DNA from 3 places in the Sorangium sp. So ce375 genome. Region 1 is predicted to be linked to each of the others. Evidence: riboswitches for the same ligand, from Rfam matches in the RefSeq annotation. Region 1 holds a riboswitch; each other region holds the start of a gene.
What was found. Region 1 has a riboswitch for cobalamin ahead of WME90_RS05255 (TonB-dependent receptor domain-containing protein). Riboswitches for the same ligand answer to the same signal wherever they lie in the genome.
Positions count from the first base shown of each region.

Region 2: it holds a riboswitch for cobalamin, as region 1 does, so the genes downstream of both, WME90_RS01230 (energy-coupling factor ABC transporter permease) here and WME90_RS05255 (TonB-dependent receptor domain-containing protein) in region 1, are expected to answer to the same signal.
Region 3: it holds a riboswitch for cobalamin, as region 1 does, so the genes downstream of both, WME90_RS20130 (ribonucleoside-diphosphate reductase subunit alpha) here and WME90_RS05255 (TonB-dependent receptor domain-containing protein) in region 1, are expected to answer to the same signal.

Region 1 covers NZ_CP150335.1:1,360,510-1,370,854, forward strand. The annotation lists gene WME90_RS05230 (hypothetical protein) at 1-1,461, shown strand, start outside; gene WME90_RS05235 (haloacid dehalogenase type II) at 1,536-2,345, opposite strand; gene WME90_RS05240 (LysR family transcriptional regulator) at 2,537-3,475, shown strand; gene WME90_RS05245 (hypothetical protein) at 3,463-3,957, opposite strand; gene typA (translational GTPase TypA) at 4,026-5,912, opposite strand; cobalamin riboswitch at 6,200-6,407, shown strand; gene WME90_RS05255 (TonB-dependent receptor domain-containing protein) at 6,649-9,003, shown strand; gene WME90_RS05260 (N-6 DNA methylase) at 9,140-10,345, shown strand, end outside.
Region 2 covers NZ_CP150335.1:314,159-324,503, reverse strand. The annotation lists gene WME90_RS01245 (tetratricopeptide repeat protein) at 1-1,879, opposite strand, end outside; gene WME90_RS01240 (3-hydroxyacyl-CoA dehydrogenase family protein) at 2,109-2,999, shown strand; gene WME90_RS01235 (enoyl-CoA hydratase/isomerase family protein) at 3,547-4,374, shown strand; cobalamin riboswitch at 5,477-5,686, shown strand; gene WME90_RS01230 (energy-coupling factor ABC transporter permease) at 5,785-6,498, shown strand; gene WME90_RS01225 (hypothetical protein) at 6,522-6,854, shown strand; gene WME90_RS01220 (CbiQ family ECF transporter T component) at 6,844-7,593, shown strand; gene WME90_RS01215 (energy-coupling factor ABC transporter ATP-binding protein) at 7,590-8,417, shown strand; gene WME90_RS01210 (CbiX/SirB N-terminal domain-containing protein) at 8,393-9,580, shown strand; gene WME90_RS01205 (TetR family transcriptional regulator) at 9,736-10,345, shown strand, end outside.
Region 3 covers NZ_CP150335.1:5,418,446-5,428,790, reverse strand. The annotation lists gene WME90_RS20145 (TonB-dependent receptor plug domain-containing protein) at 1-1,819, shown strand, start outside; gene WME90_RS20140 (hypothetical protein) at 1,813-3,042, shown strand; gene WME90_RS20135 (ribonucleotide-diphosphate reductase subunit beta) at 3,074-4,030, opposite strand; gene WME90_RS20130 (ribonucleoside-diphosphate reductase subunit alpha) at 4,090-6,588, opposite strand; cobalamin riboswitch at 6,841-7,047, opposite strand; gene WME90_RS20125 (NAD-dependent protein deacetylase) at 7,164-8,018, shown strand; gene WME90_RS20120 (prolyl hydroxylase family protein) at 8,044-8,619, opposite strand; gene WME90_RS20115 (helix-turn-helix domain-containing protein) at 8,742-10,345, shown strand, end outside.

The DNA.
Region 1 (10,345 bases):
GCGGGGACCATCACGAACGCGCTCGCGTTCGTGCCGCTCAGCATTCCCGGCCTCGGGAGCGGGGTGACGGACGCGAACGGCGATTTCAGGATCCCCATCTCGGCCACCGCAAGCGCGAGCGTGCACCTCGACGTGACGTATGACGGCGTCGTGAGCTCGAGCGGCGTGACGACGCCGCTCACGATCATGGACGACCTGCACGCCCCGCGCGGCCAGGGGATCGATGTCGCCGGCAGCCCGCGTTCGAGCGGCGATCTCGACGTCGACGTGGTCACGCTGAGCGGCGTCGACTGCGAGCTGTGGCGGCTCGGCGTCGACACCCTGCGCGACTTCCACGCTGTCCGCGGCGCTCAGCCGCCCGCGCACGCGCTGCGCATGCTGCGCTGGAGCGGCGTCTACGTGGGAACGCCCTTCACGTTCTACGACTACATCAACATTCGCACGGACTTCCTCACGAGCACCTGGGGGAGCACGGCCGCGGAGCGCCGGAGGCTCATCACCCACGAGTTCGGGCACAGCGTGCGGCACGTCGCCGACGGGGATCTGAACCACTGGAATGGTGACGACGTGGCCTACGTCTATGGGCGCTCTCACGACGGCACCGAGATCGCCAACCAGGGGTACGCCTTCAACGAGGGCTTCGCGAACTACTGGGAGCAAGCCCGCGCTGGCTCCCGCGGCCGCCTCTGCGGCGGCGGGGCCGCGTGCCCGTCGAGCCAGTACCGGGACTGGAACGAGAAGCTCATCGCCAACGCGCTGCTCGATCTCTCCGATGTCGTGGGCGACAGCGCGATGATCCAGGTGCTGGAGGCGAACCCCGGCACGATCCACAGCCTCGTCGAGTTCCAGTCGCGCCTCCACGTGCTGAACGCTGCCGTCCCGGCGCCCGCCGCGGTGCCGGCCTGCCCGCCCGGCTTCAGCGACGACGGCGCGACGTGCTCCTCCACGCTGAGCAAGCCGAGCTACGGGCGCGGCGTCGGCTCGGCGCCGACGCTCTGCGGCGCGGGCCAGCAGTACGATGCGGGGCTCTGCTATCCGCTCTGCGCGTCGGGCTACTACGGGGTCGGCCCGGTGTGCTGGCAGAGCTGCCCGTCCGGGTACACGGACGACGGCCTCACGTGCCGGCGCGACGCGAAGATCATCAACGCCAACAACTCCGCGTGCCCCTGGTATGACGCCTGCGGCCTGACCTTCGCCAAGGGCTGCTCGACCTGCCCGTCGGGGTACACCAACGACGGCTGCACGTGCCGTATCGACGCCCACATCTTCGCCAAGAGCTCCTACGGGCGCGGCGCCGGCTCCGTGCCGACGAGCTGCGGCGCGGGCCAGCAGTACGACGCGGGTCTTTGCTACCCGACCTGCGCCTCCGGCTACAGCGGCGCGGGCCCCGTGTGCTGGGGGAGCTGCCCGGTCGGCTATGTCGACTTCGGCGCGACGTGCACGAAGGTCGTTTCGAAGTGATCGACGAGCCTTCGGCGCGTGACTGAGCTATCGAGTCAACGGCGCATTTTCAGAGGCGTGCATGGCCCCACCGGTCACGCCCTCTCCTTCACGAACTCCACCAGATCCGAGAGGCTCGCTCCCGTCGCGTCGGCGCTCACGCCCAGCTCCTCGGCTGGCAGGCCCAGGCGGTTGACCCAGAACGTGGGATAGCCGAACCACCGGGCCCCCGCGGCGTCCCAGCCGGCGAACGCGACGAACACGATCTCCTCGCGCGTGAGGCCGAACGCGTCGAGCGCCATCCGGTACGCGCGAGGATCCGGCTTGTATGTCCTCGCCTGGTCCGTGCTGAGCACGTGCTCGAACAGGCCCCCCAGGCCGGAGCTCTCGATCGCGGCCCCGAGCATCCTCGGCGTGAAGTTCGACAGGAACGAGAGCCGGATCCCCGAGCCCCTCAGCGCCCCGAGCGCCGGCAGCACGTCAGGCCACGCCCGGAGATCGAGATACGCGTCGAGGAGCCGCGCCCGCTTCTCCTCCCCGAGATCGAGCGCCAGCGCGCGCTCGGCGAACAGCAGCGCGTCCGACGTCACCTGCCAGAAGTCGGCGTATTCACGGGCCGCGACCCGGAGCCACGTGTACTCGAATTGCCGGGCGCGCCACGCCTCGATCAGCAGCGCCCCCTTGCCCGGACAGAGCTCCTCCGCGAGCGCCGCGATCGGCCGCGGATCGAAGATCGGAAAGGCGTCGAAGGCGACCGCCCTGATCTTCGACCCCGCCGCCGGCCGCGGCGGCGCCGGGCCGCGCTGCGCGGCGCAGGAGGCGGCCCCGGTCGGGGCCGAGCCCAGGAAGCCCGCCGCGGCCGTCCCGGTCACGCGGTGGAGAAACTCACGACGATTCGTCAGCATGCCGGCCTCCATCAGATCATCCGACGCGAAACACGCGACTTGCGAGAGCGCGAGCGCGCGAGAGCGCGATTGATGCGGGAGAGCATGCGCGGTCCGCCGTTGCCCGGGGATCCGCCATCGACGTAGACTCGCCATGCACCTTTGCATGGCGCGGAGCGCTCCACGGCAGCAGCGCCCCGCGCCCCGGAGCCATGCTCGACTGGGACGATCTGCGCTACTTCCTCGCCGTCGCGCGGCACGGCAACCTCTCCGCCGCCGCGCGCGCGCTGAAGGTCACCCAGCCGACGGTGGGGCGGCGCGTCGCGGCGTTCGAGCGGCGGCTCGGGGCGAGGCTCTTCGAGCGCTCGCCGTCGGGGTTCGCGCTCTCCGCCGCAGGCGAGAGCGTGCTCGGGCACGCCGAGCGCATGGAGCAGGACGCGCTCGCCGCCGAGCGCGCCGCCGCCGGACGCGACGCGGGCCTGCGAGGCCACCTCCGCATCACCGCGTCCGAGTGGCTCGCCACGCGCGTCCTCGGGCCGCTGCTCGTCCCGTTCCTCGCGCGTCACCCCGCCATCTCCGTCGATCTCATCGCGGACGCGCGGTGGCTGAGCCTGCCGCGGCGGGAAGCGGACATCGCCCTTCGCCCCGCCGCGTTCGAGCACCAGGACGTCTTCCAGCGCGAGGTCGCGCGGATCGGGTTCGGCCTCTACGCGTCGGAGGCGTACCTCGCCGAGCACGGCCCGCCGGACTGGGGCCGGCAGTGCGAGGGCCACGCCCTCGTCACCATGAACGACGATCCGCCGGCGATCGCCGACCTGTCGTGGGTGCGCGCCGTCGCCGCGAAGGCCCGCGTCGCCGCCCGCACCAACGGCCGCGAGCCCCAGGCGACGATGGGGGCGGCCGGCGTCGGGCTCGTCTGCCTGCCCCGCTACCTGGGCGACGCGACCGCCGGCCTCCGCCTGCTCTCGCCGCCCTCGCCGCCGCCAGCGCGCAAGCTGTGGCTGGGGGTGCACCGCGATACGCGCGGGGTGCCGCGCGTGAAGGCGCTCGTCGCGTTCGTCGCCGACGCCCTCGGGCCGCTCCGGAGCGCCCTCGACCCCGGCGCGCGGCCGCGCGCGTCAGGCGACGGGCGCCCCCGCTACCGGCCTTGATCGAGCAGACACGCGCTGAGCTCCTCGTACTGAGGATCGCACGTCTGCGGCAGGAAATCGGTCGTGCACTCCGGATCACGCCCGCTCAGGCAATCGAAGAGCGACGCGATCGACGGCGCGAGGAACGAGCAGGGGATCTGGTCCACCGAGGCGATGGTCTCGCCGGCGCAGTCGAAGAAAGGAGCGGTCAGCGCGTTGCAGGGGCGCTGCTCGGAGAGCAGGTCGGCGCAGCGCGCGCGACACCGGAGCTCCGGGCACGTGACGCCGTCGAAGAGCGAGCAGAACTGATCACACGAGGCCCTCTGCTCGTCGCGCGAGGGCCCGCCGGAGCTCGACGACTGCGGCCCTCCGGTCGCGCCGGCGTCCCCGGTACTTTCGGAGCCCCCGGGGAGCCCGTCGACGACGACCGCCCCGCCGCAAGCGCTCGCCCCCGCGAGCGCGACGAACGAAGCCAGGAGAGCCGAACGCAGCGCCGTTCTCATCCGGGGATCCTATACCGCGGCGGGCAGGGCAGGGGCGCGCGTCGCACGTCCCGCGCGCCCCGCGCCGCTCACTCCACCGCCTGCGATTGCTCGATCGCGTCCTCGCGGCGCTCCCGGCGGTTGCACGCGAGCACCTTCTTGCGGACGCGCACCGCCTCGGGCGTGACCTCGACGAGCTCGTCGCCGTCGATCCACTCCATCGCCGTCTCGATCGTGAGGAGCCGCGGGCTGGCCAGGAGGACGTTCTCGTCCTTGCCGTGGTTGCGCACGTTCGACAGCTTCTTCTCCTTGATCACGTTGACGTCGGTGTCGTTCGGCCGGTTGTGCTCGCCGATGATCATCCCCTCGTAGACCTCGACGCCGGGGACGATGAAGAACATGCCGCGCGGCTGGAGGTGGTGCAGCGCGTACGGGGTCGCCACGCCGACGCGATCGGCGACGATGGCGCCGGTCGGGCGGCGCATCATCGGGCCGCCCCAGGGCGCCCAGCCGTCGAACATCGTGTTGAGCAGGCCCGTCCCGCGCGTCGCCGTCAGGAACTCGCCGCGGAAGCCGATGAGCCCGCGCGACGGCACCCGGAACTCGAGGCGGGCGCGGCCGAAGCCGGGGTTCGTCATCTTCACCATCCGGCCGCGCCTGCTGCTGAGGCGCTCGGTCACGATGCCGACGTAGGTGTCCGGCACGTCCACGACGACGAGCTCGAGCGGCTCCATCACCTCGCCGTCGATCTCGCGCGTCACCACCTCGGGGTTCGAGAGCTGCATCTCGTACCCCTCGCGCCGCATCGTCTCGACAAGGATGGCGAGCTGGAGCTCGCCGCGGCCGAGCACCACGAACGTGTCGGGCACATCGGTCGGCTCCACCCGGATCGCGAGGTTCTTCATCGCCTCGCGCTCGAGCCGCTCCTTCAGATGACGGCTCGTCAGGAACTTCGACTGCTTGCACTTGCCGGCGAAGGTCGACGTGTTCACGCCGATCTTCATCTTGATCGTGGGCTCCTCGACCACGATGCGCGGCAGCGCCTCGGGGTGTGCCGGATCCGTGATCGTGTCGCCGATCGTGACCGCGTCGAGCCCGGCGATCGCGATCACCTCGCCCGCGACGGCGCTCTCGACCGCGACGCGCTTCAGCCCCTCGTAGGCGTAGAGCATCTTCACGTAGCCGCGCGACTGGCCGCCCTCGGCGAGGAGCGCGACGTCGGCGCCGGACCGGGCGGTGCCGCGGACCACGCGGCCGACCGCGAGCCGGCCCACGTACTCGTCGTGCGTCGTGTTGCAGACGATGACCTGGAGCGGACCGTCGGGGTCGCCGGAGGGGCCGGGGACCCGATCGAGGATGGTCTCGAAGAGCGGCTCGAGGTCCTTCGCCTCGTGCTCGAGCTCGCGCTTCGCCTGGCCGAACTTCGCGATCGCGTAGAGCGTCGAGAAGTCCATCTGCGCGTCGCTCGCCTCGAGGTCGCAGAAGAGGTCGAACACCTCGGAGAGCACCTCGTGGGCGCGCGCGTCGCTCCGGTCGATCTTGTTGATGACCACGATGACCGGGAAGCCGCGCTGGAGGCACTTCGAGAGCACGAAGCGCGTCTGCGGCAGCGGGCCCTCGGCGGCGTCGACGAGGAGCAGCGCCCCGTCGGCCATCATGAGCGTGCGCTCGACCTCGCCGCCGAAGTCGGAGTGGCCGGGCGTGTCGACGATGTTGATCTTGACCCCGCGGTACCGGATGCTCGTGTTCTTCGCGAGGATCGTGATGCCGCGCTCCCGCTCGAGGTCGTTCGAGTCCATGACCCGCTCGGCCACGACCTCGTTCTCTCGGAAGGCGCCCGACTGGCGGAGCATGTGGTCGACGAGTGTCGTCTTCCCGTGGTCGACGTGGGCGACGATGGCGATATTGCGGAGATCGTTACGGGGCATATACGGCGGCGGCCGTGTAGCACGCGACTCACGGAGGAGCGAGCCCATCCTACTAGAGCCCGAACGTTCGGCCTGCACCGCAGCCGCGCGGGGAGGCGCTCGGTGCCGCCGCACGAAGAGGGCGCGCTCGGTGGAGGGCGCGAGGCGCGTGCAGGTGCGGCGCTCGGGTGGAGAGCGCGAGGCGTGCGCGTGGCGCGGGCGAGCGCGTGGCGCGGGCGAGCGCGGGCGTAGGGAGCGCGCGGCGCGCCGAGCGGGCGTAGGGAGCGCGGGGAGCGCGCGGCGTGCCGAGCGGGCGAGGTGAGCGGTGGCGATTGACAGCCGGAAGCGCACCGCAATAGGGTGCGCGCCGTGCTGGTGCCCGGGCGCTCGCCTGGGCTGAAGAGGGAACCCGGTGAAATTCCGGGGCTGCCCCGCAGCGGTAAGCGAGAACGACCTCCACTACAAGCACTGGCCCTCCGAGGGCCGGGAAGCGGTGGACAGTAGGGAGCCGGCAACGCCGGAGCGCTCGCAAGCCCGAAGACCTGCCAGCGCCCGGCGACGGGAGACATCCGGCGCCGGTTCGACCTGGGAGCCTCGAGGGAGGCGGTGAGGTCCGAGCCGGTGCAGCTCTGTCTCCTCTGCGCACGTCCCGGATACCGAACCGCCCCCGCGTCGCCTTCCGGTCGCCCGCGGGGGCGAGAGGTCGGTCCAGCGCACCGTGCGATGGCCAGCCATTTCGTCCTCGCGGAGCTCGACGCGAGCGGCCCGAAGCCGCTCCGCGCGATTGCGGCGAAGGAGGACACGAATGCTGCGCGAGACGGTCACGACGAGCCGAGGGCACCGCCAACCATTTCATCTGCTTGCCGCGCTCTCCATGGTGCTGGCGGTCGCGCGGCCCGCGCACGCCGAGGGAGACACCCCCGAGGCTCCCTCGGCCGCGCCGGAGGCCGCCGCTGCAGCGCCCACCGGTGAGGGCGCGCCGCGCGTCGCCGCAGCGACGGAGGGCAGCGCGGGCGCGCCCGCAGCGACGGAGGGCAGCGCGGGCGCGCCCGCAGCGACGGAGGGCAGCGCTGTCGCCGCGCCGGAGGGCAGCGCGGTCAGCGCCGCAGCGCCGGAGGGCAGCGCGGGCGCGCCGGCGGACGGCGGCGCGATCGACGTCACGATCCAGGCGGAGAAGCCGGGCAGCGAGGCCGCGTCGCGCGTCTCCGTCGGACGCCGGGAGCTCGAGCTCAGGCCGAGGCTCCGGCCGGGCGACATCCTCGAGTCGGTCCCCGGGCTCTTCGCCGTGCAGCACGCCGGCGGCGGCAAGGCGAACCAGTACTTCCTCCGCGGATTCGACGCGGATCACGGGACCGACGTCGCCTTCTTCGTCGACGGCGTGCCCGTCAACATGGTCAGCCACGGCCACGGTCACGGCTTCACCGATCTCTATTTCATGATCCCGGAGATCGTGACAGGGCTCGACGGCTACAAGGGGCCTTATTACGCGAGCATCGGCGATTTCGGCACGGCGGGCGCCGTCAACCTGCGCTTCGCCGAGAAGCTCGAGGAGAGCTACGCGCAGGTCAGCCTGGGGCAGTACGGCATCCAGCGCGGCCTCGTGATCGCGTCGCCGGATCTCGGCGACACGTGGCGCGCGGTGGCCGCGGCCGAGATCTACCGGAACGACGGGCCGTTCCTGAGCCCGGAGCGGCTCAAGCGCTTCAACGTGTACCTGCGGGCGACGCACGACATCGGCGACACGGGGAAGGTCCAGATGACATGGATGTCGTACGGATCGACCTGGCACGGCTCCGGTCAGATCCCTGCGCGCGCCGTGTGCGGCGAGGGCGAGCAGGGCGGCCTGAACCCGCCGCCCTCCGCGTTCGGACAGCCGTGCATCGACCATTTCGGCGCCGTGGATCCGACCGAGGGCGGGGCGACCGCGCGGCACATGGCGTCTGTCGCCTACTCGACGGCGTGGCGGGACACCGACCTGAGCGCGATGGCCTACCTCGTCCGCTATCGATTCACGCTGTACTCGAACTTCACGTTCTTCAGCGAGGATCCCGTCCACGGCGATGGGATCGAGCAGAACGACGACCGCACCGTCGGGGGCGCCGATCTCCGGTTCCGCAAGCAGTACGAGATCGGCGGGGCGAGGTTCACGACCTCGCTCGGCGCGCAGATCCGCGCGGACGCCGTCGACAAGTCCCTCCACCACGACGAGGCGCGCGAGCGGATCGAGGAGAAGAGCAGGACCCACGTCGACGAGAGCCAGATCGGCGTCTATGTCGAGCAGGACGCCCGGCTCCGGCGCTGGCTCCGCGTCGTGCTCGGGGCGCGCGGGCAGTGGATCGACGTCAACGTCGATGACCCGGGCGAGGACCTCGCGGCGACGGGGAACAAGGCGAGCGGCGCCCGGGGGCAGATGCAGCTGCTCCCGAAGGTCTCGGCGATCGTGTCGCCCGTCGAGGGGCTCGATCTCTTCGCCCACTTCGGGCGGGGCTTCCACTCGAACGACGCGCAGGGCGCGGTGCTGGGCGGGGGGGCGGCGACGCTGATCACGCCCGCGACGGGCTACGAGGTCGGCGCGCGGGTCGCGCCCTTGCGCGGCCTGTCGCTGAACGCGGCCGGGTTCCTGCTCGACCTGGACTCGGAGCTGGTCTGGAGCGGCGACGCGGGCGAGACCGAGGCGTCGGGGCAGACGCGGCGCTACGGGATCGAGATCGGCGGGCGCTACCGGATCGGGAGCTGGCTCTTCGCGGACGTCGACGCGACCTTCACCCGCGCGCGCTTCCGCGAGAACGCCGGCAACGCGAGCGCGGTCGCCCTCGCGCCGACCCGGACGCTGACCGCAGGCGTCGGCGTGCGCCCGACGTTCGGCGCGTTCACGCCGTTCGCGGCGCTGCGCGTCAAGGCGATCGGCGCGCGGCCCGCGACCGAGGACGAGTCGCTCACGGCGGAGGGGTTCACCGTCGTCGACGCCAATGCCGGTCTGCGGTGGAAGAACGTCGAGGCGGCGGTGGACGTCCAGAACCTCTTCAACACGACGTGGCGCGAGGTCCAGTTCGCGAGCGAGTCGCGGCTGCCGTACGAGCCGGCCGCGGTCACCGGGATCCACTACTCGCCGGGGTGGCCGTTCACGGCGATCGGGCGGGCGACGCTGTACTGGGAGTAGACGGCAAGGCCGGGCTGGAGACCGCGGGGAAGACGCGCGACCGCGGCGTGCGCGACCGAGCGGAGAGACGTCGTTCGCGGTGTGGCAGGAGGCAGGCTCGCGACCCGCGGCGTGCGCGTGTATTGTTCGCGCAGCCATGCCGACGCCCCGCGACGTCTTGCTGCAGCTCTCCCGGGCTGACCTCGCTGCCCTGGCCGACCGCTTCGGGGTGGACCTGCTCGACCGGCGGAAGAAGGCGGCGATCATCGACGCGATGCTCTCGGCGCCGGGGCTGCAGCTCCACGAGCTGCTGCGCGCTTTGCGCATAGATGAGCTAAAAGAGCTATGCCGCGCGCTCGGTCTCGACGCTCGCGCGCGCGACAAGGCCATGCTCGTCGAGCGCCTGCTCGAGGATCGCTCGTCTGAGAGCGCGGCGCGCGGTGCCGCGGGGACAGGGGAGGCTACAGGCGTCAGGCTCGGCCCGGAGAGCGGAGCTCGTGAAGATCGGGTGACGAAAGAGCGCATTGTGAGCTGCCTCCTCGAGGCTGTGAAGCTTCTTCGTCACACGCCGGGGCCGAGCGGTCAGCATCGGACGACCATCGCCGTCCTTCTCCTTCTGAAACGTCTGAACGATGCGGAGCCCTCCGTATACGACATTTCCGTGCCGGCTCGGGCGCGATGGGCACAGATCGATGCGATCGACCCGATGCTTGTCGATCATGCGCTGAACCTGGCCTGTGAGGCGCTCGAGAAGCACAACGCCGCCCTCGATGGCCTGCTCTCCTCGGTTGATTTCACAGACGAGCGACGCTTCGGGGGCGTCGCAGAGCGCGCTCCTCTCATGTACGCGCTCGTCCGTATCTTCTCGGAGCTGCCGCTCCGTGACGAGGATCTGGCCACTCCTGATACCCTAGGGATCGCCTTCATGCTGTTTCTCGAGGAGATGGCCATCCGAGAAGGCAAGCGCGGCGGTGAGTCCCACCCCACGATCGCGGTCGCCGAACTGATGGCGGAGCTTCTCGAGCCCTCCGAGGGGATGCGTATCCATGATCCGGCGTGCGGCTCCGGCACCTTGCTGGTTGCGTGCGCGACATACGTCAAGCGTCATGGCGGAGACAGACGCGGCATCTATCTCGATGGTCAGGAGAAGAGCGTCGAGGCCTGGACGCTCGCCAGGATCAACATGCTCTTGAACGGCCTGCCGGGCGCGCGGATTGAAAAGGGCGACACGCTCCGCGACCCGCGCTGCACGATGAACGGCCATCTCGTGCTCTACGATCGCGCCCTCTGCACTCCACCGTTCGGTCTCACATGGTGGGGGCTTGAGGCGGCGGAGCGCGATCCCCATGGTCGTTTTCGATAC
Region 2 (10,345 bases), 1.0 Mb from region 1:
CGTCGAGCACCCCGGGGGCGCTCGGGTCGAGCTCGAGGATCTTCTTCTGCAGCGCGATCGCGTCCGCGCCGCGGTCGAGCCGCTCGGCGGCGAGCTTGGCCATCTCGCCGAGGAGCTCGATCTTCGCGGCGCCCTCGGCGCCCTCGAGCTTGCGCTCGTAGAGCGAGTAGAGCTGCGGCCAGGCGCGCCGCTTCAGGTACAGCTCGCGGAGCTTCTGCTGCGCCTCCTCGTCGATCGGCTCGACCGTGAGCAGCGCCTCGTACGCCGCGATGGCGTTCTGCACGTTCGAGAACTGGTCGAACCAGCGCCGCGCGACCGCGCGGTAGAGCCCCGCCTTCTCGGCGGGGCTCTCGGTCAGCTCGGCGAGGCGCTGCTGGTACGAGAGCAGATCGCGCCAGCGCCCGAGCGACTCGTAGATGCGGGTCAGCTCGCGCACGGCGTCGACGTCCTTGTCGTCGAGCTGGACGATCTGGGTGAGGACCGTGACGAGGGCCGCGTCGTTCTTGGCGCGGTCGCGGTAGATCCCGGCGATCTCGCGGAGCACCGCGACCCTGCCGGCGACGTCGTCGGCGGGCGTGCGCTCCAGGTCCTGCCGGTGGAGCTCGACGAGGGCGTTGTACCCCTCGGTCTGCAGGTAGAGGCGCTTCAGGGCGTCGCGCGCCTGGCGGTTCTCCGGATCGGTCCGGAGCACGGACTTGTACTGCTCGATCGCCTTGGCGGCGTTCTCCTGCGACTCGGCGAGCCGCGCGAGCTCGGTGGCGATGGCGCGCTTCTCGGGGCCGTCGGGGACGGCGCGCTGCGCGTCCGTGAGGATCGTCGTGAGCCGCGGCTTGTCGCCGCGCTGCTCGAGGACCTCGCGGTAGAAGTTGAGCATCCCGGCGTGCGCCGGGTCGGCGCGCCGCACGCGGTCGAAATAGGGCTCCGCCGCCTGGGGCTGGCCGCGCATGCGCCAGTGGACCATGGCGATCTGCACGAGCATGCCGAGCTCCTCGCCCGGCTTCACGCCGCCGCTGCGGAGCTGGTCCTCGTAGAGGGCGACGAGGCGATCCCAGTCGCCCGCGGCGGAGTAGGCCTCGGTCAGGAACGAGAGCGCCTCGGGCTGGCCGGGCGAGAGGTCGAGCAGCTCCTCGTACGCCGCGACAGCGCGGGCCGGGTCGCTCAGGCGGGCCTTGATGGTGCGCGCCGCGCGGACGGCCGCCGTGATGCGGTCCTCCTTGAGCTGGGCCTCGCCCTTGACGAGCGACTGGACGCGGACGACGGCGTCCCAGTCCCCCGCGGCCGCGAAGGCGATCTCCGCGAGGTTGGCCGCGCGGCGGTTCTTCGGGTCGAGCTGGAGCGCGAGCTCGATGAGCTCCGCCACCTTGCCGCCGAGCTCGGCGCGGCCGTACCGATAGCCGATGTCGGCCGCGCTCGTGTAGAGCGCGCTCTTGAAGGCGCCGTCGGTCGCGCCCTCGGCCTCGGCCACGTACCGGTCCACGAGGTCGCGCCACCGCTCGCGCTTCGAGGCGTCGGTCTCGATCGCCTCGGCCGCGGCGTCGTCGTCGGGCCGCAGCTCGAGCAGCCGCTTGTACGCGGCCGCCGCGCGATCGACGTCGATGAGCTCCTCGTGGTAGACGCGGGCGAGCTCCGCCTGCATCGCGGGCTCGACGGCGCTGCCTGCGGCGAGGGCGATCTCCAGCTCGAGGAGGCGGGCCACGGCCTGCCATTCCTTCCGCTGCTCGTGCCGCGCTCGCGCTGCGCCGAGCAAGCGCTCGACGTCCCCGGGGCCCGCGCCGTTGTTCGGAGCGGTCACGGCCTCCGCGAGCTCGTTCCAGGCTGCCTCGTTTTCGGGCTCATCCTGCAGGCGCCCGAGGGCCATCCGAATCGTCTCAACGCTCATCGTATCTCCGCGGACCTCGCGAATTCGGTCCGGTCCGTTCACGGCCGGGCGAAGATAGCCGGGCGGACGATACGGTTTCAAGGTTCCTCGCCCCCGCGGGCCTGGAAGGTCGGGCAGAGCTTTCGCGCGCTTCTGCTCCTGTGGCGCGGGGACGTCCGAGCGGGCGGGTCGTCGGGCCGCGGGCGAGGGCGGTTCACCGCGCTCTCGGCTTCGGCTATCAACCGCGGCCATGGAAGCTACGACGATCAAGCGCTTCGGGGTGATCGGCGCGGGCCAGATGGGGCGAGGCATCGCCCAGGTCGCCGCGGCCGCGGGCCTCGAGGTGGTCCTGTGCGACGTCTCGAGGGCGCTGGCGGAGTCGGGCAAGGCCCAGATCGCCGCCATCCTCGCGAAGCAGGTGGAGAAGGGCAAGATGGCCGCGGAGGCGCGGGAGGCGCTCCTCGGCCGCGTCGCGGTGGCCGACGGCATCGCCGGCCTTTCGGGGGTCGACCTGGCCGTGGAGGCGGTCACCGAGAGCTTCGACGTGAAGAGCGGGATCTTCAAGCTCGCCGACGCGGCGCTCCCGAAGGGCGCGATCCTGGCGTCGAACACGTCGTCGATCTCGATCACGCGGCTCGCGGCGGTGACCGGCCGGCCTGAGCTGGTCATCGGGATGCACTTCATGAACCCGGTGCCGCTGATGAAGCTTGTCGAGCTCGTCCGTGGGGTGCAGACGTCGGACGCGACCTACGAGGCCGTCCGGGCGCTCTCGGTGGGGCTCGGCAAGACGGTGATCACCTCGAAGGACCAGCCGGGGTTCATCGTGAACCGGATGCTGATCCCGTTCCTCAACGAGGCGTGCTTCGCGCTCCAGGAGGGGCTGTCCACGCCGGAGGACATCGACGCAGGGGCGCGGCTGGGGCTGAACCACCCGATGGGGCCGCTCGAGCTCGCGGACCTGATCGGGCTGGATACGGTGCTGTCGATCGCGGAGGTGCTGCACCGGGAGTTCGGGGACTCGAAGTACCGGGCGCCCACGTTGCTGCGGAACCTGGTGGCGGCGGGGTGGTACGGGAAGAAGAGCGGGCGGGGGTTCTACGTGTACGACGAGAAGGGGCAGAGAAGCGGGCGGGCGGTGTAGGCGCTGCGACGGAGCCCGGGAGGGAGGAGGCGCCTCGCGGGGGGGCCGGCGGGGGGCCCTCCCACGAACTCGCGCCTTTTGTGAGGCCATTGCCGTGGGTGAGGGTGGGTCGGTCCGGGAAGGCGTCGCACGGAGCGGGCCGGCGCTCGGGTTCGTGGGGCCCTCCCCCGCCGGCCCCCCGCGAGGCGCCCCCTCCCTCCCGGGCTCTCTCCAACGGGGGGAGGAGGGGCGGAGCGGCGGCGTTATCCGCGCGATGCGAAGGTCGTTGGGCGGCTCCAGGGACGGCCCATCTGCCCGACTCCCCACGATCGCACGCGGGCTCGCGGCAGGGACGTCACATGGCGCGCACCCGCACCCAAGCGATGAGTTCGGATCATCGAGTGACGGGCGATGTCCCGGAACAGCCGCACGACGTCCTCTGGAAATCGCTCGCTCGTCGGCTCGGCAATGGCCTCAGCACAGCGGGATCGAGCGGATACGGAATGACGCCCTCCCGGGCGCACGGCAGGCGCTTCCCCCCGGCGCGGCGCGCTGCTAACGACGGTCCATGACCGCTCAAGAACAGCAGCCGGGGGCCCCTGCTCGCGGTACGCTCCAGTTCGTCGCCGTCGAGCGCGCGGGTCACGTCGCCACCGTGACCATCCAGCGGCCCGACAAACTCAACGCCCTGAACCCCACCGTCCTCGGGGAGCTCACCGCGGCCTTCCGCGATCTCCTCGCGCCCGGCGAGGGCAACGAGGTCCGCGCAGCGGTGCTGACCGGCGCGGGCAAGGCGTTCGTCGCCGGCGCCGATATCGCGGAGATGGCGACGATGAACAGCACCGCCGCGAAGCGGTTCGCCGACGCGGGCCACCGCCTCGCCGAGCTCATCGAGACTGCCCCCTTCCCCGTAATCGCCGCCGTCAACGGCTTCGCGCTGGGCGGCGGCTGCGAGCTCGCCCTCGCCTGCGACTTCATCTATGCCGCGGAAGGCGCAAAATTCGGCCAGCCCGAGGTGAACCTGGGCGTCATCCCGGGCTTCGGCGGGACCCAGCGGCTGCTGCGGCGGGTCGGGCCGGGGCGCGCACGCGAGCTCGTCTATTCAGGAGATATGATCACCGCCGAGCAAGCACTGTCGTTCGGGCTCGTCAACGCGGTGTTCCCGGCGGCCGAGCTCCTCGCGCGCGCCCGCGAGACCGCCCTCAAGATCGCCTCGCGCGGCCCGCTCGCCGTCGCCGCCGCCAAGCGCGTGCTCCTGCGCGGCGAGAGCCTCGACCTCGCCGCCGCCAACGAGCTGGAAGCCCAGGCCTTCGCCGCGCTCTTCGGCAGCGAAGATCAACAGCTCGGAATGAAAGCGTTCCTGGCGAAATCGCAAGCCACGTTCACGGGTAAGTGAAGGCTCGGAAAGCTCGAACTGCGCGCCAGAAGACAAAAAAATACCGCGCGTCACGCTGGAGGGGGGCCCAGAATGACCGCGGCATGAAACCGCGCCGGAGTCTTGAACGTCCGCCACGGTGCTAAGAAGGACCGCATGCGCGCCGCGCTGGGGGGACCGCGCCGGTGCGCATGCGGTAGTCAGATTGTGGCATCCGCAGGCACGTTGTCGATAACAAAGTGCAACGCCTGCACGCCGAGCGAGCAGCCCGATCCCGGCGCGAAGGTAGCCAACCGACTGCGCGACCCACACACCCCTGATCTGCGCGAATTCACGTTCGGGCCGGGCATACCCCTCCACCGGAGACAGCCCCCGGCGCAGCGTTCTTTTCGCATCCTGAGACGAGAGAACAAGAAATCCCCCGCCTCTTCAATAACAGACGCCAGGGCGCGGCGAGCCCGTGCACGTAGCACCTGCTCCCGAGTAAAGAGCCAGGACGAACAAAGCACGCTGGGGCAGAAGCGCAGCGGTGCCCGTGTTCCTGCCTACGAGATCCCCCCGTGCGACGCAGCCCGAGAGAGGCAGCGGCGCCCGCGCAGCGACAAAGTAAACTGGTTTTATCTTAGGGGGACATAAAATCGAGACGCGTGCTCGACGAATCGAGATCTGGTGCGTCTGGGGCAATTTCTCGGCCTCGATCACCGCAGGACAGGCCGAGATCGCTCGCCGTCGCGCCTCTGTCTGCTCGACGGGGGCGCTCCAATAGGCGTGCGGCCCGCCTCCGCAGCGGTGGCCCCGGTGCGCGTTCAGCGCCCCGAGGCCGGGTGGGCAGCGGCGCAGACACGGCTGCCGCACCGACGTCGCGGACGAGGGGGCTCGCGACCGACCGCGGCGGGTTGAGCCGCACGAGGCGGAAGCTCACGCGCCCGGGTTCGCCCGGCCTTCATCGCGGGTTCACGTGGCCGCCAGCGCTCGCGTCACCAGGACGCGCGGATCGAGCGCGCGCTCGATGGTGAGGCCGCCTGATACGACATGCCACATGCAGCGCCAGGCGAGCACATCCTCCGCGACCACCGCAGGACGTCCTTGACGCCGGGCGCGAAACGGGATTACCGAGACCGGCCTGACAATCCATCCCTCGGGTGCCCTCCGGGGCATAAAAGGGAAGCCGGTGCGAAACCGGCGCGGTACCGCCACCGTGAGTGGGGAGCTGCCTCCGAAGACCACTGGGCCTCATTGGAAGAGGCCTGGGAAGGTGGACGCGCAGCGCTGGGAGCTCGAACAGCTCCCTGAACCCATGAGCCGGGAGACCTACCCGAGCCACCCACGAGGTGCAGCTTGCGCACGTCTTCGTGGCGTTCGGGTGCGGACTTCACCCGGAGCGCCGAAATCGGTCTTCACGGCCGCATTGTGTCGATCGCCGCCGTGTCCTTGGGGACGCTCCTTGCGCCCCGGCCCGCGGCCGCGATGCACCTCGCGGAAGGCGTCCTGCCGCTCGGCTGGTGCGCGGTCTGGAACGCGCTCGCCCTGCCCTTCGTGGCGATCGCCCTCCACCTGCTCCGGCGCCGCACCCAGCGGGACGCCTTCTATAAGCCGTTCGTCGGCCTCGTCGCCGCCGCCGTCTTCGCGATCTCGTGCATGCCCGTGCCGGTGCCGACCGCGGGGACCTGCTCCCACCCGTGCGGCACCGGGCTCGCGGCGGTGCTCATCGGCCCCTGGATGACCGTCCTCGTCACCTTGGTGGCGCTCCTTATCCAGGCCCTCTTCCTCGCGCACGGCGGCCTCACCACGCTCGGCGCCGACGTCGCGTCGATGGGCATCGCGGGCGCATTCAGCGGATACTTCGTCTTCCACCTCGCGCGTCGCTGCGGCGCGAACCTCTGGGTCGCAGGGTTCCTGGCGGGCGTGACGTCGGACTGGGCCACGTACGCCACAACGGCGCTCGCGCTCGCGCTGGGGCTCTCGGGCGAGGGGTCGGTGACGTCCATGTTCACGGGCGTCGCCCTCGCCTTCGTCCCCACCCAGCTGCCGCTCGGCCTGCTCGAGGGCGTCATGACCGCGGGGGCGCTCGCCTTCCTGCGCTCACGGCGGCCCGACATCCTGGACCGGCTCCAGGTCGTCCCGCTCGCCGCGGAGGCGTCGTGATGCGGCGGCCCGGACAGCGCCCGATGTCAGCGCTGCTCGCGCGGCGCGCGCGCGAGGGGGCGCTCTGGCTCGCCGCCGCGCTCCCCCTCGCCGCTTCCCTCTGGCTCACCGCCTGCCGCAACGCGTCCTGGGACGGCGTCGACGAGGCCGTGGTCCGCCGCGTCGCCGAGGACGCGGGGCGCCACGACACGGGGCCGCTGTTCGCGGGCCTGGAGGGCGACCTCCTGCTCTTCGCGTTCCTCTGGGCGGGGCTCATCGCCGGGTTCACCCTCGGCTATTTCTCGCGCGTGCTCTTCGTCGAGCGCGCCGGCGCGCCCGCGGGCAAGGCCGGCGGCGAAGGCCTCCGTGCGGACTGATCCCCCCGCGCGGCTCCGCGACGTGGACGCCCGCCTCCGGCTCGGGGCCGCCGTGGCGGCGTGCTGCGTCGCCGCGGGCGCGCGCTCGCCCGTCACGCCGGCCGCGCTGCTCGTCCTCGCGTGCGCGGCCCTCCGCCTCCAGGGCACGCCGGCGCGCGCCGTCGTCCGCGCCGCCGCGCCCGCCGCGTGGATCGGAGCGGTCGCGGCGGCGCTCGCGCTGGCGCTCACGCCGGGGGCGCCGCTCTTCCCCGGCGCGCCGTTCCCGGTCGGCGCGATCACGTCCGAGGGGGCCCACCGCGCCGTGGCCCTCGGCGCGCGCGTCCTCGCGGCGGCCGCGGTGCTCCGGTGGCTCGCCGGCGCCGCGGCGCCGGCCGAGATCGACGCGGCGCTCGCCGGGCTCGGCGTCCCCGCGGCCCTCGTCGAGCTGCTCGCGCTGACGCGGCGCTTCGCCGGCGTGCTCCAGCGCGCCGTCGACAGCGCGTGGTGCGCCGCCGCGCTCCGCGGCGGGTTCGCCCGGCCCGGCGCCGCCGCGCGCTCGGCCGGCGCCGTCGCGGGCGTCGTGGCGCTCCGGACGCTGGAGCGCTCCGAGGGCGCCGCCATCGCGATGCAGCTCCGCGGCTACAAGGGGAAGCTGCCCGTCGCCGACCGGAGGACGAGCGCGCCCGCCGCGAACCTGGCGTTCGCCGCCGCCGCCCTCGCGGGCCTCGGCCTCAGCGTCGCCGCGGGACGGGCGGTATGATCGCGATCGCGCTGCGCGCCCCCCTGCTCGGCTACCGCGGCGGCGAGCCCGTGCTGCGCGACGTGCGCCTCGACGTCGCCGAGGGCGAGTCCGTGGCGGTGCTCGGCGGAAACGGCGCCGGCAAGACAGCGCTGCTCCGGACGCTCGTCGGGCTCCTCCCGGCGCCCGGCGGCGGCGTCGAGATCGCGGGCCGCCGCGTGGGCTCGCCGTCGGACGCGGTGGCCGCGGGCGCCGCGCTCGTGCTCCAGGACCCGGACGACCAGCTGCTCGGCGCGACGCTCCTCGACGACGTCCTGTTCGGCCCGAGGAACCTCGGCCTGCCCGCGCCCGAGGCGCGGCGCCGCGCCGAGGCGGCGCTCGCCGCCGTGCAGATCGCGCACCTGGCCGATCGGGCCATCGAGGCGCTGAGCTTCGGCGAGCGCAAGCGCGCGTGCATCGCCGGGATGCTGGCGATGCGGCCGCGGGTGCTGCTGCTCGACGAGCCGACCGCGGGGCTCGACCCGGAGGGCGAGCTCGCCCTGTGCGAGACGCTGCGCGCCCTCTCCGAGCAGCAGGGGACGACGCTTGTCACCGCGACGCACGCGGTGGATCTCGTGCCGCTCTTCGCCACGCGCGCGGTCCTGCTCGGCGACGGTCGGGTCCTCGCGGACGGGCCGCCGCGGGAGGTGTTCGCAGAGGGGGAGCTCCTCGCGCGGGCGCGGGTGCGGCGGCCGTGGGTCGCGGAGCTCTGGACCCGGATGAGCCATGCGCCGCCGCGGGGCGGCGCGGGCCTCCCGCTCACCCTGGAGGAGGCGCTCGCGTGCATGACGACGGTCTGCTGCTGATCGGCCACGGCAGCCGCGACGCCGCGTCGAACGCCGAGTTCGAGGCGCTCGTGGCCGACTACGCCGCGGCGCGGCCCGGGGTCGCCGTGCAGCACGGCTACATCGAGCTCGCGACGCCGCACCTCGCCGACGCGCTCGCCGCGCTCGCGGCGCGCGTGTCCCGGGTGGCGGTCGTGCCGCTCTTCCTGTTCGCGGCGGGGCACGTGAAGAACGACATCCCGCTCGCGCTCGAGCGGGCGCGGGCCGCGCACCCGGGCGTGCGCTTCTCGGCGGCGCGGCCCCTCGGCGTGCACCCGGCGCTCGCCGAGCTCGCGTTCCAGCGCGCCGCGACCGCGCTGCCGGACGACCCGGCGGCGCGGGCCCGGTCGGCGCTCGTCGTGGTGGGGCGCGGGGCGAGCGATCCCGACGCGAACGGCGACTTCTGCAAGACGGCGCGCCTCATCGGCGAGGGCCGCGGGCTCCAGCTCGTCGAGCCGACGTTCATCGGCATCACCCGGCCCTCGGTCGAGGAGACGCTGGAGCGGGTCGCTCGGCACCGGCCCGAGCGGGTCGTGGTCGTCCCCTACTTCCTCTTCGCCGGGCGGCTCATGACGAAGCTCGCCGAGCAGGTCGATCGCTTCTCGTCGACGTACCCGTGGATCCGGGCGTCGCTCGCGCCGCACCTCGGCCGGTCGAGCGCGCTCTTGGAGCTGATCGACGAGCGCGCGCGCCAGGCGTTCGCGGGCGAGGCGCCCCTCCCCTGCGACACGTGCATGTACCGCACCGCCCTGCCGGGGCTCGCGCGGGAGGTCGGCGGGCTCAAGGCGATGCTCTACAGCGTGCGCCACACGCTGACGCACACGCAGGCGTCGAACCACCCGCACGCCCACCGATCGCTGCGCAAGCACGTGCTCGTCTGCGGCAACGCCGACTGCGTGGACCGCGGCAGCCTGGCGCTGCTCGAGTCGGTGCGCCGCCTCGTGAAGCAGGCCGGCCAGCAGCAGCAGATCCGCGTGACGAGGACGTCGTGCATGGGGCGCTGCGGCGAGGGGCCGACGGTCGCCGTCTACCCCGACGGGGTGTGGTACCGCGGCGTCCGCGAGGAGGACGCGAAGGACCTCGTCGAAGAGCACCTGCTCGGCGACCGGCTTGTGGCCCGGCTCGTCGACGACATCATGCAATGAGGCGCGGCGCCCGGCGCCGCCATCGAGCGTGAATCGCCGACGCGCGGAGTCTCCATGGCAGCCCGCGCCCCCCTCGGCCCTCGTGGTCCCCGCCCACGTCCCGCGCCAGGGCTGCCCGAGTTGACTCATTTGTCCAAATGAGTCATATAAGTTCTGTGCCCGTTCGCCGCCCCGACAGGCCCCGCGACCCTGCGCGGCGCACCAGGATCCTCGACGCCGCCAGGCGCCACTTCGTCGAGCGCGGCTTCAAGGGCACCAACCTCGACGCCGTGGCCGCCGAGGCCGGCTGCGCAAAGGGCGCCCTCTACCTCGAGTTCGCCGACAAGGAGTCCCTCCTGCGCGAGGTGGTAGAGCGAGCGTTCGCCACGATCCGCGCGCGCTTCGCCGCCGAGGTGCTCGGCCTGCAATCCCCGCTCGATCGCCTCGTCGCGACCCTCCGCTTCGCCTACCGCCAGCAGGCGGCAGAGCCGCTCTTCGGCAAGCTCCTCCGCGAGGATCCCGACCTCCGCGCGCTCCGCCTGCTCGACGACGCCGCGAGCGCCGCCGCCGCGGAGGCGCAGATCGCCCAGATCAACGGCTGGGTCGACGAGGGCATCGCGCGCGGCGAGATCCGGCCCGACGTCGATCGCGACGCGATCCCCTTCGTCCTCGGCGTGCTGCGCTTCGCGCCCCAGCACCTCGGGCTGATCACGTCGTTCAGCGCCTTCGCCGGCGAGCGCACGCTCGACGCGATCGCCGACATCTTTCGCGCCGGCCTGGCCGCGC
Region 3 (10,345 bases), 4.1 Mb from region 1:
CCGCGATCGCCTCACCGGCGCGGGGCTCGGGGCGGCGGACGTGCTCCGCACGCAGCCGGGCGTCCACGTGACCGAGACGGGCGGCTTCGGCGGGCCGGCGACCGCCGCCCTCCGGGGAGCGACCGCCACGCAGACGCCGGTGTACCTCGCCGGCGTTCGCCTGAACGACGACGTCGTGGGGACGGCGGATCTCTCGCTCGTGCCCCTCTGGCTCATCGAGCGCGTCGAGATCTACCGCGGCAACGCGCCCGTCGAGGCCGACCGCCTCGGCCCTGGCGGCGCGATCTTCTTCGAGCCGCGGCGGCCTTCCCGGACGACGGCCGGCGTGGGCGCGATGGCGGGCTCGTTCGGCGCGCGGCGCGGGTGGGCGTTCGCCGGCGCCAGCGCGGGCCCGGTGAGCGCGATCGTCGGGGTGAGCGCGGAGGCCGCCGAGAACCGCTACGCGTTCGCCAACGATCGCGGGACGCTCTTCGACGCGAGCGACGACACCCTGGAGCGCCGGCAGAACGCCGACGTGCGCACGATCGACGCCTGGGCGCTCGCGCGCGTCGAGCTCGGGGGCGGCGCGAGCGTCGACGTGATCGCGAACGGCACCGATCGCGAGCAGGGCATGCCGAGGCTCGCGCTCCTGCCGTCCCGGAGGGCGCGGGGGGAGTCGCGGCGCGCGCTCGCGTCCGTCGTGGCGCGGGTGCCCTTCGGCGGCGAGGCGCAGCACACGCTCGAGGCGCGCACCTCGTTCATCGACGCGCGCTCGGAGGTGCACGATCCCCTCTTCGAGCTCGCGCTCCTCACGCCGGAGCTCCGCCTCGCGGGCCGCCGCCTCGAGCAGACGCTCGGGGCGACGCTCGCCTTCGCCGACCGCCTCCGGGTGCGGCCCGTGGTCTCGGTCGCGCGCGAGGGCATCTCGCGCGCGCCGGACGATGTCCCGCTCGCGCGCGCGCGGCGCTCGTTCGCGCGCGGCGCCGTCAGCGCGGAGGCGCGCCTCGGCGAGGGGCTCGCGCTGCACGCCCTCGCGAGCGGAGAGTGCCACGCCACCGGCGCGGACCGGGAGCGCGCCTGCGACGTGCTGGTCCCGACCGGCCGCCTCGGCGTGGAGGCGGGGAGCGACCGGCTCCGGTTCCTCGCGACCGTGGGCCGCTACGTTCGCGTCCCGACGCTCGGCGAGGTGTACGGCGTCTCGGGCGTCGTCCACGGCAACGTGGAGCTCGAGCCGGAGTCCGGCGCGACGATCGAGGCCGGGATCCGGGCGCAGACGGGGCGCGGCGCCGTTGTGCGCGGCGCCTTCATCGACGTGTTCGCGTTCGGGAGCGCGGTGTCCGGGCTCGTCGCGTACGCGCGCTCCGGCCAGGGGTACGTGACCCCGTACAACGTCGGCCGCGCCCGCGTCGTGGGCGCGGAGCTCCTGGCCGGGGTCGAGGTGACCCCGTTCCTCCGCGCGGAGATCGCCGCGACGGCGCTCGATCCGCGGGACACGACGCCCGGGCGGACGATCAGGAACGACGTCCTCCCGTTCCGATCGCGCCTCGTCGTCGCGCCGCGCCTGCACGCCGAGTGGAAGCGCCCGGACGGCGCCGTGCTCTCGGGCGCGTCCGGCGAGCTCCGGGCCGTGTACCAGTCGAGCCGGTACGCCGACCCCGCCGGCCTCGGCGTGATCGCGGAGCAGGCGACCGTCGACGTCGACGCGGAGGCGATGTGGCTCGGCGGGCACCTCGCGGTGAGGGGTCGCGTCGCGGACCTGCTGGACGCGCGGCGTACGGATGCCGTCGGGTTTCCGCTCCCAGGACGGAGCGTGTTTTTCACACTGGAGTCAACATGGTGAAGGTCAGTCTATTTGCGATCGCGATCTCGATTCCGCTCCTCGGGTGCAACGTGGATTCGCCGCCGCCGTCGACGGGCGGCGTCCCCGGCGATGGTCCGGGCGCGTGTGAGAGCGGCGTCGTCATCGTGACGAGCGACTACGAGTCGACGAACATCGTGGTGTCGGAGCTCGACGGGACCACCCTGTCTCCCTCCTTCGTGTCGAGCGGCGCGGCGAAGCCGGGGCTCAGCCTCGCGCTGTCCGGCGACGTGGACGTCCCGGGGGCTGCGCCGGCGTCCGGCCGCGTCGTCCTGCTCGATCGGTTCGGCACGAACGTGATCACCTGGATGGATCTCGAGACCGCCGAGGTCCTCGCGCAGCTCCCGGTCGGGCAGGGGTTCGAGTCGAACCCTCAGGACTACATCGAGGTGGGCGCGGACCGCGCGCTCGTGTCGCGCTACGGGAGCAATCCGAGCCCGGGTGCGGAGCCGTTCGACGAGGGCGGCGATCTCCTGATCGTCGACATGAAGGACTACTCGATCGCGGGGCGCATCGCCCTGCCGGAGGAAGAAGAGGGGCTCCTGCCGCGCCCGTCGGGGATGGCGCGCGTCGGCGACGACGTGGTCGTGGCGCTCGGCCGGCTCGCCGCGGACCTCTCGACCGTGGGTGAAGGGCGCCTCGTGGGCGTCTCGCCGAAGGAGAGCGCCGTCGCGTGGACGGTCGACCTCCAGGGGCTCTACGGCTGCGGCCGTGTCGCCGTGTCGCCCTCGGGAGAGCGGCTGGCCGTCGCCTGCTCGAGCCGCTTCAACGCTGAAACGATGGAGTACGATCCGGCGACGAGCGATATCGTGATCTTCGACGCGCGCACGTCGCCGCCGGAGGAGCTCAAGCGGCTCGGCGTGGGCACGGCGCTCGGCGCCGCGGTCCAGCCCTCGCTCGACTTCGCCTCCGAGGACGTCCTCCTCGCGACGGCCTTCGCGGGCGGCGCGGCCGCCGGGGACCGCGCCTTCTCCGTGAGCATCGCCACGGGCGAGGTCACGCCGCTCGCCGAGGCGACCCAATCGTACGCCTTCGGCGGCGTGCATTGCTCGCCCGGCTGCGGCGACGTGTGCCTGCTGAGCGACGCGGAGAAGAACAAGCTTCGGCGCTGGAAGGTGACCGCGAACGGCGCGCTCGAGCCGCTGGAGGACGCGACCGTCGACACCGAGATCGGGCTCCCGCCGCGAGGGATCGGCGGGCTCTGATCGGCCCCTGCGGGCGGTACGTCGATCGACGTCAGAACGAGGCGTCGAGCACGACCTCCCCGGAGACGCCGACCTGATACGCGGAGACGCGGCGCTCGAAGAAGTTCGTGACCTCCTGGACGTCCTGCAGATCCATGAAGGAGAACGGGTTCTTCGCCCCGTAGCGCCTCTGCATGCCGAGCGTGGCGAGCCGCTGGTCGGCGCAGAACTCGAGGTAGCGGCGCACGTCGCGCGCCGACATGCCCGCCACGCCGGCGCCGAGGAGATCCTCGGCGAACCGGGCCTCGCAGGCGATCGCCTCATCCATCATGTCGAGGATCGACCGCGAGAGGCCTGCGTCGAAGAGCTCGGGCTCCTCGCGCCGCACCGTGTTCACGACCTCGAAGGCGAAGCGCATGTGCGCGCTCTCGTCGCGGAAGACCCAGCTCGTCCCGGCGGCGAGCCCATGGAGCAGGCCGCGCGAGCGCAGGAAGTACACGTACGCGAACGCGCCGAAGAAGAAGAGCCCCTCGACGCAGGCGGCGAAGCAGATGAGGTTCAGGAGGAACCGCCGCCGCTCGGCGCGCGAGTCCAGCCGCCCGAGCGATTCGATGGAATCGAGCCACTTCATGCAGAAATCGGCCTTCTGCCGGATCGAGGGGATGTTCTCGACGGCCGCGAAGGCGCGGTGACGGTCCTCCGGATCGGGGATGTACGTGTCGAGGAGCGTCAGATAGAACTGGACGTGGAGCGCCTCTTCGTAGAGCTGCCGAGACAGGTACATCCGCGCCTCCGGGGCGTTGATGTGCCTGTACAGGTTGAGCACCAGGTTGTTCGCCACGATGGAGTCTCCCGTGGCGAAGAACGCGACGAGGCGCTGCACGAGGTGCCGCTCGGCGTCCGTCATCCTCCGCAGGTCGCCCACGTCCGTGGAGAAGTCGACCTCCTCCACGGTCCACGTGTTCTTGATGGCGGCGCGGTACATCTCGAAGAAGGCCGGATAGGCCATCGGGCGCAGCGTGAGGCACTGGCCCGGATCCAGGAGGCGCGCGGGGCGGCTGACGCGGCTCACTGGCAAGCCTCGCACGCTTCGGGGTTCTCGAGCGCGCAGGCAACGTCCGCGGCCGCCTTCGCCGGCGGCGCGGTCACCCAGCCGCCCTGGCGGCGCGGCCCGGCGTCGCCCTCGGGCGCGCGGTCGGGCGCCGCCTCCACCGTGGCCTTGGCGATGCGCGTCGCGGGGCGCGATCGCAGGTAATAGGTCGTCTTGAGCCCCTTCTTCCACGCGTGGAAGTACATGCTCGAGAGCTGACCGATGGTGGGGTTCTCGACGAAGAGGTTCAGCGACTGGCTCTGATCGATGAAGGCGCCGCGATCCGCGGCCATGTCGATGAGCGAGCGCATCGGGATCTCCCACGCCGTCCGGTACACGGCGCGCAGCTCCTCCGGCAGCTCGTCCATGCCCTGGACCGAGCCCTCCGCGAGCTTGAGCCGGGCGCGCGCCGCGTCGTTCCAGGCGCCGAGCCGCTTGAGCTCCACGACCAGGTAGCGGTTCATCTGCAGGAAGTCCCCCGAGAGCGTCTCGCGCTTGAAGAGGTTGGACACCTGCGGCTCGATGCACTCGTAGCAGCCAGCGATCGACGCGATGGTGGCCGTCGGCGCGATGGCGACGAGCAGCGAGTTCCTGAGCCCCTCGGCCTGGACGCGCGCGCGGAGCGCGTCCCAGCGCGCCGTGTCCTCCGGGACGGCGTCCCACGCGTCGAACTGGAGCTCTCCGCGCGCGGCGCGCGTCTCGTCGAACGCCGGGTGTCGCCCCTTCTCCGCCGCGAGGTCCGCGGAGGTCGAGAGCGCGTGATAATATACCTCTTCCGAGATCCGCCTGGAGAGGTCCCGCGCGGCCGGGGCGTCGAAGGGCAGGCGCATCTGGAAGAACACGTCTTGCAGGCCCATGAGCCCGAGCCCGACAGGCCGCCAGCGGAGGTTCGATCGCCTCGTCGAGGCGATGGGGTAGTAGTTGAGGTCGATGACGCGATCGAGCTGCCGGACCGCGGTCTGCACCGTGCGCGCGAGCTTCTCGAAGTCGAAGCCGACCACGCAGCCTTCCCGCGCGATCGTGTGGCGAGCGAGGTTGATCGAGCCCAGGTTGCAGACGGCCGCCTCCTCGTTCGAGGTCACCTCCAGGATCTCGGTGCAGAGGTTCGAGAGGTGGACGACCCGTCCCGGCAGCGCCGTCTGGTTGCAGGCGCGGTTCGACTTGTCCTTGAACGTCATCCAGCCGTTGCCCGTCTGCGCGAGCGTGCGCATCATCCGCGCGTAGAGCTCGCGGGCCTTCATCGTCTTCTTCGCGATGCCCGCCTGCTCGGCCTCGACGTAGCGACGATCGAACTCCTCGCCGTAGAGATCGGGGAGATCGCGCACGTCCTTCGGGTCGAACAGGCTCCATTCGCCGTCGGCCTCGACCCGCCTCATGAAGAGGTCCGGGACCCAGCTCGCGAGGTTCAGGTTGTGCGTGCGCGCGGCCTCGTCGCCGGTGTTGTCGCGCAGCGAGAGGAACTCCTCGACGTCGGCGTGCCACGGCTCGAGGTAGACGCAGCAGGCGCCCTTGCGCTTGCCGCCCTGGTTCACGGCCGCCACGGACGCGTCGAGCGTCTTGAGCCACGGCACGATCCCGCTGGAGTGCCCGTTCGTGCTCTCGATGAGCGAGCCGCGCGACCGCACCCGGTGGTAGGCGAGCCCGATGCCGCCCGAGAACTTCGAGAGCATCGCGACGTCGGTGTAGCGCTGGTAGATGGTCTCGAGGTGATCCTCCGGCGAGTCGAGCAGAAAGCAGCTCGAGAGCTGCTCGTGGCTCGTCCCGGCGTTGAACATCGTGGGTGAGCTCGGCAGGTAGTCGAGCGACGAGAAGAGCCGGTAGAGCTCGATGGCCTGCGCCGCCGTCTCGGACAGCGCGCACGCGATGCGCAGAAAGAACTGCTGCGGCGTCTCGATGACGAGGCGCGCCTCGGGGTGCTTGAGGAGATAGCGGTCGTAGAGGGTCCGCAGGCCGAAGTACTCGAGCTCGTGGTCGCGCCCCGGTTCGATGGCGTCGTTCAGCTTGCGGGCGTTCTGCGCCACGAAGGCGTGGAGCCGATCGTTGATGAGGCCCAGCCGCCGACCCACGGCGATGGACTGCGAGAAGGCGTGGATCTCCTGATTGCGGACCTCCTTGTCGATGGTCGTGGCGAGCAGGCGCGCCGCGAGCTTCGCGTACTGGGGCTCATCCGCGATGAGCGACGCCGCGGTCTGGATCGAGAGCTGATCGAGCTCGCGCGTCGTCGCGCCGTCGTAGAGGCCGCTGATGGTCTTCGTCGCGACGCGGAGCGCGTCCACGTCGGACAGGCCGGCGCAAGAGCGGCTCACGGCCCGGACGATCTTGTTGACATCGACAGGCTCGCTCGCCCCGCTCCGCTTCTTCACCCGCATCGTCGTGTGCGGGAGCGTCTCCTCCGCGCCGGCGCTCCTCAGGGCGGGCGCGTGGAGCGCGCGCAGCGGCGCCGCGCCGTTGCTCTTCACCAACGGTTCGTTCAGCATGGCATCCTCCTCGTGCTCGTTCCGAGCGGTCCCGGACCGCTCGCGTCCATGCCGCGAGAGCGAAGAGGCCAGCCGATGCGCACGCGTGCGCCAGGCTCGTTGGAGGAGCCCTCGGACCGACCGCTCGCCCCCGCGGGCGAAAGGAAGACAACGCGGGAGGGGGTCGGAACCGGGACAAGCGCGAGAGTCTGCGCCAGCTCGGACCTACCCGCCTCCCTCGAGGCTTCCAGGTCAAACCCGCGCGGGATGTCTCCCCGACGCAGGATGTTGGCAGGTCTTCGGACTTGCGAGCGCTCCGGCTCTCGCCGGCTTCCTACGGTCCACCGCTTCCCAGCCCGAGGGCCAGTGCGCGTCGTGGAGATCGTTCTCGCTTACCGCTGCGGGGCAGCCCCGGATTCACACCGGGTTCCCTTTTGAGCCCCGGGCCGAGCCCGAGGCACCAACATGGGGCACTACATATGGTGGTGCGGTGAGCCGGTCAAGCGAGATGTTGTGGGGGAGCTCGTTGGCGTGGTCGCGTGGTCGCGTCGTCAAACGCTGGCGGTGCGCTCCGCGGCGGGCCACAACCCGGGTGTATGCCGCTCAGCGAAGCGCGCTCGGCCGATCCGCTCGACGACCTCGTCGCGCTCCTGCGCGGCAGGCGGATCGTGGCGCTGACGGGCGCGGGGTGCAGCACCGAGTCCGGCATTCCGGACTATCGAGGGCCCGAGACGCGGCGCCGCGCGCGGAACCCGATCCAGGGGCGGGAGTTCTCCCGCTCGGCCGAGATCCGGCAGCGCTACTGGGCGCGCGCCGTGATCGGCTGGGAGCGGTTCTCCAGGGCCGAGCCCAACCCTGCCCACCGCGCCCTCGCGCGGCTCGAGCACGGCGGGCCGCTCGATGGCCTCATCACGCAGAACGTCGACGGCCTGCACCAGGCCGCGGGCAGCCGCCGCGTCATCGAGCTGCACGGGACGCTCTCGGAGGTCGCCTGCCTCGAGTGCGGCGCGATGGAGCCGCGCGCGGCCGTCCAGGAGCGGCTCCTCGCGCAGAACCCCGGCTGGCTGCGCCTCGCGGCCGACCTCGCCCCCGACGGCGACGCCGATCTGCCCGCCGAGCACGTGGCCGGCTTCCGGGCGCCGCCGTGCCTCCGCTGCGAGGGGCTGCTCAAGCCGCGCGTCGTCTTCTTCGGCGAGAACGTGGCGCGGCCGATCGTCGACGCGGCGTTCGCGCTCGTGGACGCGGCGGACGCGCTCCTCGTCGTCGGCTCCTCGCTGGCGGTCTTCTCGGGCTACCGCTTCGTGCTGCGCGCCGCGCAGCGAGGCATCCCGATCGCGATGATCAACCTCGGCGCCGCGCGCGGCGAGGAGCTCGGCGCGCTGAAGATCGATGCCCTGGCGGGCGAGGTGCTGCCGCGCCTCGCCGACGCGCTCGGCGCCGCGCCCCGGTGAGGCGCCGCGCGGGCCGCGCTGGGCGTCACCCGCGCCGGTACATGACGTCGGAGCGGAGCACGTACTTGCTCCCCCGCGTCACCGGGGCGCCGCGGTGGAGCCGGCGGTGCTCGAACAGGAGCGCCATCCCGCGCCGGGGGGCGATGCTCTGGCCGCCCCAGAAATCGGTCGTGCCGCCCTCGAAGCCGTCGTTCAGGTAGATCATCGCGGTGAACAGGCTCCGCTCGCCGTCGGATCGCACGAACGACCCGTCGCCGTGCCAGTTGAAATATTCGCCCTCGGTGTACCGGTAGTAGCGGAAGCGCTCGTTCAGCCCGACGGCGCGGTGGAGGCCGAAGCTCGGCGGCGTCCACCGCGCGAGCCGCTCCCAGAGGCGCGCGGCGAGGTCCGCATCGTCGATGATGACGCGGCCGTTGTTGCGCACCTCGAGGTGGACGATCTCGGTGCCTCCGATCGGCGCCTGCTCGAAGCCTCGCGCCTCGGCGAGCTCGATGAAGCCTTCGCACTCGTCGGGCGACAGGACGTTCGTCACCGTGAAGATGCGGAGATCGTCGGTGTAGGCGGTGCGCTGGGCGGGTCGTTCGGCGTGCATCGTGCTCATGCCGGGAGCGTGTGTCCTGGCGGACCGGATCCGGAAGGGCGCGACCGGGCAGGACCGGGCAGGACCGGGCGGCGCGGTGGACACGAGAGCGCGGCATCGCCGATGATCGAGCGCTCGCACCGATGGCACGGGTCTCCAGGGCGGGCCGCGGCGTGGAGCCCGCGGTCCGCTTCAACCACACGCTCCTCCAGCGGGCGCGGCTCGAGCTCGACCTGACGCAGGAGCAGGTCGCCGCGTCGATCGGCGTCGACGTGCGCACCTACCGCCGTTACGAGTCGGGCGACGTCAACGATCCGCGGCTCGGCTTCTCGGTCCGGAGCCCGTCCCGGCGGCGCATCCTCGAGAGGATCGGCGCCGAGCTCGGCCTCGCCGAGGCGGAGCTGCTCGTCGTCGAGGCCGGGGTGGCGCCGGTGGATCCCACCGCTGAGGAAGCGGGTGCAGCGAGCCAGGGCGTGGAGGCGCCCGCCGGGGTCGAGAGGGCGCCTGCCGGGCCGGCGGAGGCGATCGCGGCGGCTGACAGGGCGCCTGCGCGGGCGGCGGAGGCGCTCGCGATGGCTGACAGGGCGCCTGCCGTGGCCGAGAGGACGCTTGGCGGGCCGGCAGCGGAGGCGACGGCCGGCGCGCCCATGGCGTCGCAGGGAGCCATCCCGGGCTGGCGCCCGCTGCACGCGCACACGCTCCAGCGAGCGCGGCACTTCGTCGGGCGCGTGGAGATCCTCGATCGGCTCGCCGCGTGGGCCGACGTATCACCGCCGTGCCCCCGGGTGATCGCGCTCCTCGGCGTGGGCGGGGCGGGCAAGACCGCGATCGCCGAGCGCTTCCTCCAGGGGCTCGGCGACGCCCCGCGGCCCGGCGGGGTGCTCGTCTGGAGCTTCTACGACGACCCCAGGACCGAGGCGTTCCTCGACCAGGCGGCGGCCTACTTCGCGCTGGGCGCGGGCGCCTCGGGCCCGGCGGCGCCGCGGCCGCCGGCGGCGCCCGGAGAGCAGCTCGCGCGGCTGAAAGAGGCGCTGGGGCAGGGGCCGCCGCACCTGATCGTGCTCGACGGGATCGAGACCGTGCAGGCCGAGGGGGGCGCCGGGCGCGCGCACGGCGAGCTCCACGACGCGCTCCTCCGGCGGCTGCTCTGCGCGATCGCCGCGGGGCTCGGCGGCGCGCGGGCGCTCGTCACATCGCGCTTCGAGCTCGCCGATCTGTCCGCCTGGGCCGAGGGCGGGCTCGCGACGATCCGGCCGGGGTCGCTCTGCGAGGGCGACGCCGCGTCGCTCCTGCGCCGCTGGGGCATCCGCGGTGACGACGGCGCCCTCGGCGCGCTCTTCGAGACGACGGGCGGCCACGCGCTCTCGGTCGCCGTCCTGGGCTCCTACGTGGGCGCGTTCCTCGGCGGCGACGCGCGCCGGCTCACCGCGGCGCACGCGGCGCACCTCGCCGAGGCCGAGCAGGACGACGTCCTCGCCCGCCGCCTGAGCTCGGTGCTCTCGGCCTACGCGCGCGCGTTGCCGCCGGGCGAGCGGGATCTGCTCGCGCGCCTCTCGGTGTTCCCTGGCGGCGCCGGCGAGGAGGCGCTGCTCCAGCTGATCCGGGCCGGCGGCGAGATCGCGGGCGCCATGGCGGGGTGGGGCGCCGCGGAGCTCGCCCGCGGGCTCGCGCGGCTCGAGCGGCTGGGGCTCGTGTTCGCGGCGCGCCCGGACGAGCGCTGCTACTCGACGCACCCCTTCGTGCGGCA